3 regions of the uncultured Megamonas sp. genome follow, and region 2 is predicted to be linked to each of the others. Evidence: predicted binding sites of a transcription regulator. Region 2 holds the regulator's gene; each other region holds the start of a gene.
The links. Region 2 encodes HrcA, which represses chaperone genes, less so after heat shock. Its sites were predicted from a motif close to TGTTAGCACTCNNNNNNNNNGAGTGCTAACA; they were not measured.
Positions count from the first base shown of each region.

Region 1 (4,387 bases), on a different contig from region 2:
CTCTAACCGGTTCGATGGAAACTTCACGTTCACCTTTAACTCCAGAACCAGATTTATCACGATTTAATTTAAATATTTTAGTATCTTTATCATATGAAATTACCGTCTCTTCTGTATTTGAAACTCGTAATTTTAATATAAATCCTTGAGCCTTTTCTAAATCAAAATCTATATCTAATTGATAACAATCGCCATTTACACCATCAAAGGAAGTAGCTTCTTTTATTATTTGCTCATGATGAACTTTTGATTTATGCAATTTACTTAATTCATCAGCAGGTTTACTATAAATCATGTTATTTTCTACTTTTAATACACGTGGTATACTCATCATACCAGCCCAATGATTTTCTTGTTCTGGCATATTACTTTCCCACATATCGAGCCAAGCAATCATTAAACAACGATTGTTTTTTTCATCTTGCATTATCTGTGGAGCATAAAAATCAAAACCATAATCTAAAATATCAAATTTACCTTCACGGGCAAAAACACCTGTTTGATAATCCATTTTTCCTAAGAAAAATCCAGATTGATGCACATTTAAAAATTTATTACCTTCTGGTTTTACGCCTTGTGGTGAGAAAATCAAAGCTTCATAATCATCAATTTGGGCAAAATTAGGACATTCCCACATAAATCCTACATTTTCTCCATCATTAGAAGCTGCCATAATATTTAAAAATTCCCAATTATATAAATCTTTAGACTTATATACTACAACTTGACCTGTTTCTTCTTTTGTCTGTGCACCTACTACAGTATAAAAATAATCTTCATGTTTCCATACTTTAGGATCACGGAAATGTTCTGTTCTTATATTTAAATTTTTAGGTAAAGCTTTAATTACAGGATTATTTTCTACTTTTTCAAAATGATTTCCATCATTACTAACAGCTAAACACTGTGTTTCAATTCTATCATTGCCACCGTTACTATTATCTAAGTCTACATGACCTGTATATAATAAATATAATTTACCATCATTTTCAATTGCACTACCAGAGAAACAACCATCCTTATCATATTCATCAGTAGGTGCAAGAGCAATTGGTCTATGTTCCCAATTTACTAGATCTTTACTAGCTACATGTCCCCAATGCATAGGCCCCCATTGACTAGAATATGGATGATACTGATAAAACAAATGATATTCACCTTTATAAAAACAAAATCCATTTGGATCATTTATCCAATTAGCTGGTGCAGCAATATGATATTGTGGTCTCCAATAATCATTCTGTGCAATCGTCTCCATTTTTTGTTGAAATTTTTCAGCTTTTAATAGTGCTTCATTGTGTTTCAAATTTTTCACTCCTATTATAATAAATTTATAAAACCGGTTCGACTTTCGATTAAAAATATTTGGAAATATAAAATCTACTTTATATCAAACGCGTTTTATATTTCCTGAAATAATAATATCACTATCTTTTTAAAAAATCAACATTTTTTTAAAACAACAAAAAAGAATTTATTTTCTGATATTTATATTGATAAAAGGACTTATTCCTTTTATCTTAGCAAGTATCACCATATCGTATAGATATTGGCACAATTACCTCTTTTTCTATATTTTCGTTTTTTATCAAAGAAACTATCATTTGTGCAGTTTTTTGAGCTAATATATTTATAGGTTGAACAATAGCAGTTATATTATAAAAACTACTTTCTGTTATAAAAGTTCCATCATATGCTATAAATTTTATATCTTTTGGTATGTCTAATTTTCGCTTACGTGCTTCACCTAAGCATGCACAAACCACCATATCAGCACCATATACACCATCAATATGGGGATATTTTTCAAATACATCGACAGCAACTCTCTTAAAATAGTTCATGTCAAATTTATTCCATTCCATTTCATAATTTATCACTTCAATTCCATTTCTAGATAATTCATCTTTAAATGCACTATGATGTAAATATGCTGACATTGAACTATTTTTTATACCTGTTATTTGTAGAGGATACTTACAACCAGCCTTTAACATTGCTTGAGCTGCTAATCTTCCACCTTTCTCATGATCTGAACGAATAATCGGTATTTTATTATTAATAATTCTATCAAAAGCCACAATAGGTTTATTGACATTATCATATAATTCAACTTCTAAAGAATGACAACCCATAATAATACCATCTATCATTTGTCTTCTTAACATGTCTACAATTTCATGTTCCGCATTCTCTCTTTCAATCGTTGAACAAACCATTATTTTATAATTATATTTATAAAGTGCTATCTCTAATGCACCAATAAAAGCCCCAAAAAAAGGATGTGCTACATCAGGTACAATAATACCAATTATATTTGTACTATTACGATATAAATTTCTTGCTAATTCATTAGGTACATAATTTAATTTTTTTATTGCATCTAATACTTTTTTTCTCGAAGCATCTGACACATATCCTTTATTGTTCAATACCAACGATACTGTACTTGGAGCTACCTGTGCTAATTTAGCCACATCTCTAATACTAGCCATACCCTAACCACCTTATAATACAAATAGATAAAATAAATTATAACATAAATTAAATAAGACAAAAAATCAAATTTTTTCGCAAAAACTATTGATTTTTTCTGTAAAATTGTTTATTATATGAATTGTGAGTTAGCACTCACTAATAAAGAGTGCTAACAATATAAAATTAGTTATAAAATCTATTTACGCATAGGAGGAATATACAATGATTAAGCCATTAGGCGACAGAGTTGTTATTAAAGTTTCTGAAGGCGATATTAAAACTGCAAGTGGTATCGTTTTACCAGATACAGCAAAAGAAAAACCACAAGAAGGTACTGTTGTTGCAGTTAGCGAAGGTAAATATGTAGAAGGTAAAAAAGTTGCTCTTGATGTAAAAGTAGGCGACAAAGTAATCTTCTCTAAATATGCTGGTACTGATGTAAAATTCGATGGTACTGATTATTTAATCGTTAGAGATAGCGATATCTTAGCTGTTGTTGAATAATTAACAGAAACTAATTAATTACAATTTTAATGTATAATCCTAGGAGGTTCTTTATAAATGGCTAAACAAGTATTATTTGGCGAAGAAGCTCGTCAAGCTCTTGGTAGAGGCGTTGATGCACTCGCTAACGCTGTTAAAGTTACACTTGGCCCAAAAGGCAGAAATGTTGTTTTAGATAAAAAATTTGGTGCTCCAACTATTACAAACGATGGTGTTACTATCGCTCGTGATATTGAACTTGAAGATCCATTCGAAAATATGGGTGCTCAGCTTGTAAAAGAAGTTGCTACAAAAACTAACGATATCGCTGGTGACGGTACAACTACTGCTACATTGCTTGCTCAAGCTATGATCCGTGAAGGTATGAGAAACGTAGCTGCTGGTGCAAACCCAATGGTTCTCAAAAAAGGTATTGAAAAAGCTGTTGCTGCATTAGTTGAAGAAATTAAAGCAAAAGCTCAAAAAGTTGAAGGCAAAGAAGCTATCGCTCAGGTTGCTTCCGTATCTTCCGCTGATGAAGAAACTGGTGCATTAATCGCTGACGCTATGGAAAAAGTTGGTAAAGACGGTGTTATCACTGTTGAAGAATCCAAAGGTATGCAGACTAACCTTTCCGTTGTAGAAGGTATGCAATTCGACCGTGGATACATTTCTCCATACATGGTTACTGATACAGATAAAATGGAAGCTGTTATGGATGATCCATATATTCTTATCACTGACCGCAAAATCTCTGCAATCGCAGACATTCTTCCAATCCTTGAAAAAGTTGTAAAACAAGGTAAAGAACTCGTTATCATCGCTGAAGATATCGATGGTGAAGCTCTTGCTACTATCGTAGTTAACAAACTTCGTGGTACATTCAAAGCTCTTGCTGTTAAAGCTCCTGGCTTTGGTGATCGTCGTAAAGCTATGCTTGAAGATATCGCTATCTTAACTGGTGGTAATGTAATCAGTGAAGAACTTGGACGTAAACTTGATAGCGTAGAAATCGAAGATCTCGGTCGTGCTCGTCAAGTACGTGCTTCTAAAGAAGAAACTACTATCGTTGATGGGTTCGGTGATAAAGCTGAAATCGCTGCTCGTGCAGAATTCATCAAAAAACAAATTGCTGAAACTTCTTCCGATTTCGATAAAGAAAAATTACAAGAACGTCTTGCTAAATTATCTGGTGGCGTAGCTGTAATTGAAATTGGTGCTGCTACAGAAGTTGAAATGAAAGATAAAAAACTCCGTATCGAAGATGCTTTAAATGCTACTCGTGCTGCTGTTGAAGAAGGTATCGTTGCTGGTGGTGGTACTACTTTCATCGATATTCAACCTGCTCTTGAAAACATTGAAGCTGAAGGCGATGTAAAAACTGGTGTTGAAATCGTAAAACGTGCTATTGAAGAACCAGTTCGTC
Region 1 is NZ_CAUBSM010000005.1:131,141-135,527, reverse strand. It holds gene Q5I67_RS06100 (sucrose-6-phosphate hydrolase) at 1-1,315, opposite strand, end outside; gene Q5I67_RS06095 (LacI family DNA-binding transcriptional regulator) at 1,521-2,495, opposite strand; gene groES (co-chaperone GroES) at 2,701-2,982, shown strand; gene groL (chaperonin GroEL) at 3,040-4,387, shown strand, end outside.
Region 1: the regulator HrcA is predicted to act here: its motif matches at 2,623-2,653, upstream of groES (co-chaperone GroES).

Region 2 (4,387 bases):
ACTCAAAATACGATTTACACTTTCTTTTAGAGCTTCTTTCACTTCCAAAGAATTTGACCTTCTAGCTTGTAATCTAAGTAAACTAGCAATAGTTTGCAAATTATTTTTTACACGATGATGGATTTCTTGTATTACAGCAGATTTAATCATCAATTCTTTATCTTTTTTCCTAATCTCTGTAACATCAGATAAAATGACAATTCTTGTCAATAAATTACCTGCTTCTATTATGGGAATATCTCTTCTAATAAGGACTAAATTACCTACTTCTATTTCTTTTTCATAAGGACATTTAGGCAAAATAGTTTCTTTCGTAATATGCAAAGTCAATTGTCTGTCAAACAGATGACATCCTAATAAATTACTGACACCCAAAACGTGATAAATTCTCGAAGCTACCATATTCGCAAAAATAATTCTTTCATGCTTATCTGTAATAATAATACCATCACGAGAAGAAATAGCTCTATACATCTTATTATCCACTTGTTTAGGAGCGTTTTGCAATATAGTAAATGCTGTTTTTAATAGACGAGTAAATCCTCTTGTTTGTGTATCTTCATAATTTATTTCAAAACAAATTACTGCAATTACCTCATAGTCATCAATAATTGGAACTGTATACATCTGATAAAATTTACCAAAATCTAATTCTCTTTGTCCTTCATATTTAGTTTTTAGTCTAATCGTCCTATCGATCAATGGTTCTTGTACCTTAGGTATATCTTTTCCTACCAAAGATTGTTTTATAGGATTATATGTTGTATGTGGTTCATATTCAGAAATAACTGTGAAACAATTTTTCTTTTTAGAAAACGTATACATAGCTACATGTGCATGTACCAAGTCAGCAACTAAAGGCAGTACTGTATCAATTCTCTGCAAAAAATTAGCTTTCATGGCTGATAAATTACTATATGCTCTACAATCATTTAAAAAAGACATACTCGGTCACTTCTTTCTTACTAAATTATTTAATTCAAATAAAGAAAAAAGGAGACAAAATGTCTCCTTTAAATTAAATTGTTTTTAATTTAATTTATGTAATTATAAAACTCTACGTGCTCCAATGTAGCAAGATGCCCAATAAGAACTACTTAAAGAGTCAACAACTACTCCACGGCTAGAAGAAGCGTTGATAAAATTACCATCACCCATATAGATACCCACATGAGATGCTCCATAAGTATAAGTAGAGAAAAATACTAAATCACCAGGCATAAGATTATCATAAGATACTGGTGTGCCCATTTCAAATTGTACATCTGCTGTACGTGGAAGAGAAATACCTGCTGTAGCAAATACATAACGTGTAAAACCAGAACAATCAAAACCGCTTGGTGTTGTACCACCAAACACATATGGTACACCGATATAATTCAAAGATGAATTAATAATACGTTTTGCAATGTAATTAGAACTACGGCTTACTACAGGCATATTGCGTCCCATCAATGCTTGATATGTCATAGCACCAACTAGACCATCATTATCCAAACCATTAGCTGATTGGAAAGCTGCTACAGCTGCTTGTGTAGCTGGACCAAAGTCACCATCTGCTGTTACATCATAACCTTGGCTTGCCAAAGCTGCTTGAATTTCAGCAATTTCATCACCCTGGTCGCCTAAACGGAAAGAAGATGCACTAGCAATAGCACTCATACAAATTAAACACAATGATAAGACTAAAACACGGACAACTTTACTCAAAAAAAAGACTCCTCTCAAAATCGCCTACGAGGTTAGCTGACGGGTTAGGACAGAGAAGGAAAGACTATCCATCTAAAATTTCAGTAAATTCTACCAAAACAAATTAGATTCACCCCAAAAAATTGGTTCTCCCGCTCCTGAGCTGGATTCGGCTTTCTATTTTTATTTTTTTATTACGCTCATAATTTATATTTTACACTATTTTATTAAAAACCTCAACCTATAATCAATAATTTTTATCATTTAGTTTAGTTCCTATATAATAACTAAACTAATTTCAACTATTTTCATTATACTTAAGAAATTTTTTATTTAATTAAACAAAAGACATTGACATTTTGTCTAAATAGTGATACATTCTTAATTAGAAGTTAGCACTCACTATTATAGAGTGCTAACAACAGGGGTGAAAGAAATGCTAGATGAAAGAAAACAAAGCATTCTCCGAGCCATTGTAGATGACTATATATCTACTGCAGAGCCAATAGGCTCCCGAACAATTGCTAAGAAATATAGTTTGGGAATTAGCCCTGCGACAATTCGTAATGAAATGGCAGATTTAGAGACACTTGGTTATATCAAGCATCTCCATACCTCATCTGGGCGCATCCCTTCATCAAAAGGTTATCGTTTTTATGTCGATGACCTATTAACGTTGGAACAAATGTCGGAGAATGAAATATCTCTTATCAATAATTGGTATGCTACTAAGGTACAATCTGTAGAAGGAATTTTTCGTGAGACTTCACGTATTATTTCTCAATTGACAAAAAATGTATCTTTAGTTTTAGCTCCACAATTAACACAAACAGCTTTTCAATATTTGAGATTTTTACCACTTAATGACCATCAAGTCATTGCTGTTATCATGACAGATGCTGGTTTTATTGATAATAAAATAATCAATATTCCAAGTGGTATTTCCTTTAAAGATTTCGATAATATCGCTAGTATCTTTAATCATTATCTCAAAGGCAAACGTCTATCAGATATTAGCATGGCATCAATCCGCAAATTTCGTGGTGAAACTGTAAATTCTACAGTTTTTAATGCCATTATTAATATTATAGATGAAGCTTTAGCTAAGGATAAGCAAGAGCGTCTTTATCTAGGCGGTGCTAGAGAACTTATGGAACAGCCTGAATTTCATAATATAGATAAAGTAAAAAAACTTTTATCTATGCTTGAAGAAAAACAACTTTTATATGATATTTTGCATGCACAAAAAGATAAAGGTTTGGCTGTCACTATTGGTCAAGAAAATAAATATAATGATATTAAAGATTGCAGTATTATCAGTGCCACATATCATTTAGATGGTAAACCTATCGCAACATTAGCTGTTTTAGGTCCAACACGTATGGATTATGGTAAAATAATTTCTTTATTAAAATTTATGAATGCTAATCTTGCTGATATTTTTCATAGATTTCATTTGTAATGTATAAGCATTAAACTATTTTAAGAAGGTGGTTGATTCATGGCTACTCCAGAAGAAACTAAAGAAACTACACAGACTGAAACAACTTCTAACGATGAAGTAAAAGAAACAGTAGAAGAAACTACTGAAGAGGCTGCTGTAGAAAATGATGAAACAACTTTTGATACAATAAAAAAAGAATTAGAAGCTCAAAAAGAGTTGTTACAACAAAGCGAAGACCATTACAAGAGATTGCAAGCTGATTTTGCAAACTTCCGTCGTCGCAATGAAAAAGAACGCGAAGAATTATCCGGTGTAATCCTTCAAGGATTAATTAAAGATTTATTACCTATCATCGATAATTTTGAACGAGCTTTAGCTGTTGAAGGAGCTGCTGGTACTCCTCTTCATGATGGAATTTCCATGGTTTACAACCAATTGATGGAATCTTTAAAGAAAAATGGACTTGAAACAATAAAAGCTACTGGTGAAAAATTTGATCCTAATTTCCATCAAGCTGTAATGCGTGTTCAAGACCCTGAAAAAGAAGATGATACCATTGAAGAAGAACTTCAAAAAGGCTATATGGTACAAGGTCGAGTAATTCGTCCAAGTATGGTAAAAGTTGTAGCTAATTAGTTAACGCTAATTTAACTATAATTAATATAAAATAAAAATATTCAATTTGACTAACACTTATATTTATATATAGATGTTTTTAGGAGGAATTTATAATGTCCAAAGTAATTGGTATTGACTTAGGTACTACTAACTCTGTAGTCGCTGTTATGGAAGGTGGCGAACCTACAGTTATTACAAATCCAGAAGGTAGCAGACTTACTCCTTCAGTTGTAGGTTTTACAAAAGATGGTGAACGTCTTGTAGGTCAACTTGCAAAACGTCAAGCCGTATCTAACCCAGATAGAACAATCGCTTCAATCAAACGTCATATGGGCGAAGTTAATTATAAAGTAAACGTAGATGGAAAATCTTATACTCCACCAGAAATTTCTGCTATGATTCTTCAGAAATTAAAAGCTGATGCAGAAAAATATCTTGGTGAAAAAGTAACTCAAGCTGTTATCACTGTTCCTGCTTACTTCAACGATAGTCAGCGTCAAGCTACTAAAGATGCTGGTAAAATCGCAGGTCTTGATGTTCTTCGTATTGTAAACGAACCAACAGCTGCTGCTCTTGCTTATGGTCTTGATAAAGGTGAAGATGGTACAATCTTAGTATTCGACTTAGGTGGCGGTA
Region 2 is NZ_CAUBSM010000016.1:26,781-31,167, reverse strand. It holds gene Q5I67_RS09690 (histidine kinase N-terminal domain-containing protein) at 1-945, opposite strand, end outside; gene Q5I67_RS09685 (C40 family peptidase) at 1,048-1,710, opposite strand; cyclic di-AMP (ydaO/yuaA leader) riboswitch at 1,717-1,874, opposite strand; gene hrcA (heat-inducible transcriptional repressor HrcA) at 2,126-3,151, shown strand; gene grpE (nucleotide exchange factor GrpE) at 3,191-3,769, shown strand; gene dnaK (molecular chaperone DnaK) at 3,865-4,387, shown strand, end outside.

Region 3 (4,387 bases), on a different contig from region 2:
AGACCAAGGTTTCTATCTTTGTTCTGTAACTTTGCCTGATGGTACTTCTTTAAATCATACTGAAGAAGTCATGGAAAAATTATCTGCAGCACTTCAAGATAATCCTGGTGTTTCTGAAGTTATGGGGATTTCTGGTTATGATATCTTATCTGGTGGTGCCAAATCCAACGCAGCTACATTCTTCGTTGGCTTAAAACCATGGAGTGAAAGAACTACACCTGAAACAAGTATTGATACTGAAGTAGGCATGGCTATAAAAGAAGGGCTAAATTATCCAGAAGCTTCCATTATTGCTATGAATCCACCTTCTCTTCCAGGTCTTGGTATGGTCAGTGGTTTTAATCTTCAATTGCAAGATATGAGTGGTCATACTAATGAAGAATTAGATACTATCACTAAAAAAATAGTTGCTGCTGCTAACCAACGTCCAGAACTTCAAGGGGTTTACACTACTTACAGTGTAAATTCTCCAACTTATGAATTTGAAATTGACCGCGAAAAAGTTAAAAATTTAGGTTTAAATATCTCTGATGTATTCACTGCTCTCCAAGTAAACTTTGGTGGTACTGAAATCAACGATTTCAACCAGTTTGGTCGTACTTATAAAGTAGTAATGCAAGCAGAAGGTAATTATCGTAACGAAGCAGATAGAACTCGTTTTATCTTCATTCGTGGTTCCAATAATCAAATGGTTCCTTTAAATACTATAATTAAACCAAAATTAAACTCTGGTCCTGCGATTATTTCTCGCTTCAATGCTAGTAGAAGTGTCACTATCCAGGGTAGTCCAAAATCTGGTTATAGTTCTGGTCAAGCTATGGCTGCTATTGAAGAAGTTGTTAAAGAAGTCGCTCCTACTGGATTTAATATTGACTGGTCTGGTCAGAGCCGTGAAGAACGTGCTGCAACAAGTTCTACATCTCAAGTAATGGTTCTCTCCTTAGTCTTCGTATTCTTATGCCTTGCTGCTCTCTACGAAAGCTGGAGCGTACCATATGCTGTATTATTAACTGTTCCGACTGGTATCTTTGGTGCTTTATTATCTGCATTTGTATTAAATTTACAGATAAGTATTTATATGCAAATAGGTATCATCGTTATCATTGGTTTAGCAGCTAAGAATGCCATTCTTATCGTAGAATTTGCCAAAGCTCGTGTAGATACAGGTATGCCTCTTCTCAAAGCAACTTTAGAAGCAGCTAAACTTCGTCTTCGTCCTATCATTATGACATCCCTTGCATTCATCATCGGTTGTTTACCACTTGCTGTAGCAACAGGTGCCGGTGCTGCTGCTCGTAATAATATGGGTGTTGCCGTTGTTGGTGGTATGATATTTGCTACTGCTTTAGGTGTATTCTTAATTCCTGTTATGTATCTTGTTGTTATGAAAATTACTTCTTGGCTCACTGGTGGTAATAAACCTAAACCACAATCCAAAGTCGATAAATATATGTAATTTTTACAACCAATATTATCTCTTAATATAAAATAAAAATCGCTTTTTATATTTATCTATGATATAATTGGCTAAATAAATACTATGAATAAGATGCTATAAATTTATAGCATCTTATTCTATAAATTTAAGGAGATACGCTTATGATTTTAAAAAGAATGTTTCTGACTTTTATGAGTATTTTTGTACTAATAGCTATAACAGCTATGCCAAGTACAAGTTTTGCAGCTGATGGATATTTATATACTAGTGAACGCTTTGGTTACAGTATTAAATGCCCAGAAAAACCTCTTGCTGTAATCAATTTAAGTATTCTCTCTCCTCAAGAACAAGGTGATGTTTTAATATTTGAAACAGATGGTCATAACCCTACAAAATATTGGGTTGTTTCCCCAAATGCTTTCAGCAATGACACATTCCCTGATCTTGATAATTTAAGTGAAGAAGCTAAACAAAATTTATTCACACAACTAGCTGTTGAACGTGGATATGAAGCGATTTCTCTTGTTCCTATTCAAGGACATAATGCCATTTATGCTGTTACAGCAAAAACTATCCAGATTGATACAAATAAAGATGGTCAAGTTGATGAAACCATTAAACAAGATGGACAAAATATCGAAACTTACCTCAAAGGTGTAAAATCCAATTACTGCATTGTTTTATCTTCCAAATCTGAATTAACTAAAGACGATATCAACGCTTATCAATATGGATTATTATCTTTCAATGATAAATAACATTTTAATATCTAAACATGTATGAAAAGCCAGTCTATCTGGCTTTTTCCTTTATTGTCTATTGACATTTTGACTTATAATTATATAATAATAATTGACGGTTAGCACTCTAAGATAAAGAGTGCTAATAACTTATCTTAATCTAAACTTAGGAGTGACAAATCTTGGCTAAAGAAACACATCAATTTCAAGCTGAAACTAAAAAATTACTCGATTTAATGATACATTCGATTTATACAAATCGTGAAATATTCCTTCGTGAATTAATCTCTAATGCTTCTGATGCAATTGATAAATTACATTTTGAATCACTCACAAATCCTGATTTACTTGAAGGAAATAATGATTATGAAATCTTCTTAATTCCTGATGAAGCTAGTCATACATTGACTATTTCCGATAATGGTCTTGGTATGAGCAAAGACGAATTAATTGAAAACCTCGGTACTATCGCAAAATCCGGTACAAAAGCATTCTTGGAAAAACTTCAACAAGCTAAAGAAGGCGACAATGACACTCAAAAAGATTTAATCGGTCAATTTGGTGTAGGTTTTTACTCTGCTTTCATGGTAGCTGAAAAAATCACTGTAGTTTCCAGAAAAGCTGGTCAGACACAAGCTTATAAATGGGAATCTACAGCTGACGGTTCCTACACTATCGAAGAATGCACTAAAGATAGCCGTGGTACTAATATCACTATCACACTTTTACCTGAATTCTATGGTGATAAAGCTGAAGAAAACTTCACTGACACATATAAATTACAATCTCTTGTAAAAAAATATTCCGATTATGTTCGTTATCCTATTAAAATGAACTTTGTCGTTGAAGAACAGCCAAAAGATGCTGATGGTAAACCAATCGAAGGTGCTGGCACTATCAAGAAAAATGAAGTTCGCATCTTAAACTCCATGCAACCACTTTGGGCTAAAAATAAATCTGAAATCAAAGAAGAAGAATACACTGAATTCTATCAAAATCTTTTCCATGACTGGGAAAAACCAATGGAAGTAATGCACAATAAAATCGAAGGTAATATCGAATATACTTCCCTTTTATTCTTCCCTGCACATGCTCCTTACAATCTTTATCATAGCGATTATGAACCAGGCTTACAGCTTTATTCTCGCCATGTATTCATCATGGATAAATGCAAAGACCTCTTACCTGAATATCTCCGCTTCGTTAAAGGTTTAGTCGACTCTCCTGATTTCTCCTTAAATATCTCTCGTGAACTTTTACAACAGAGCCGTGAATTAAAATTAATCGGTAAAAACTTAGAAAAAACTATCTTAAAACAATTAGCAAATACACTCAAAAAAGACCGCAGTAAATATGAACAATTCTGGAAAGAATACGGTAAATCCTTAAAAATCGGTATCTATGGCAGTGTATACAATGGTGGCAGTGATGTAGTAAATAAATTAAAAGATTTACTCTTATTCACAACTTCCAAAGAAGATAAACTCATCACTTTAAAAGAATATGTGGAAAATATGCCTGAAAGCCAGAAAAAAATCTACTATGCTACAGGTAAAGACCGTGCAAGCATCGATAGCTTACCACAGATGGAAATCTTACGCGATAAAGGCATTGATGTATTATACTTCCTTGATAACGTTGACGAATTCGCTATTGAAGTTATGCGTGAATATGAAGGTAAACCATTCCACTCCATCAGCCGTGGCGATTTAGACCTTGATGATGTTGAATCTCAAGAAGTGAAAAAAGAAACTGAAACAATTGCAAAATCCAATGAAGATTTAATCAAAGATATCAAAGAAACTCTCGGCGATAAAGTCGCTGAAGTAAAAATCAGTAGCCGTTTAAAATCTTCTGCTGTTTGCTTAGTAGCAGACGAACAAGGCCCAAGCTTCGCTATGGAACAAGCTTTTGCTAATGCAAATAATCCAATGTTCAAAGCTAGACGTATCTTAGAAATCAATCCAAAACATGACTTATTTGCTCGTTTACAAAAAGTACATGAACAAGGCAAAGAAAGTGATGCATTTAAAGATTATTGCTCACTTTTATATGCTCAGGCACTTCTCATCGAAGGTATGATGCCAGAAGATCCAGCTACAATCGCTAATAAAATAGCTGAATTAATGGCAAGATAAAAAATTAAGCCAGCAGATTAGTCTGCTGGCTTTTTCTATAAACATAACTAAACTATTTTTACACCGATGTT
Region 3 is NZ_CAUBSM010000011.1:48,018-52,404, forward strand. It holds gene Q5I67_RS08290 (efflux RND transporter permease subunit) at 1-1,456, shown strand, start outside; gene Q5I67_RS08295 (hypothetical protein) at 1,600-2,196, shown strand; gene htpG (molecular chaperone HtpG) at 2,361-4,316, shown strand.
Region 3: the regulator HrcA is predicted to act here: its motif matches at 2,296-2,326, upstream of htpG (molecular chaperone HtpG).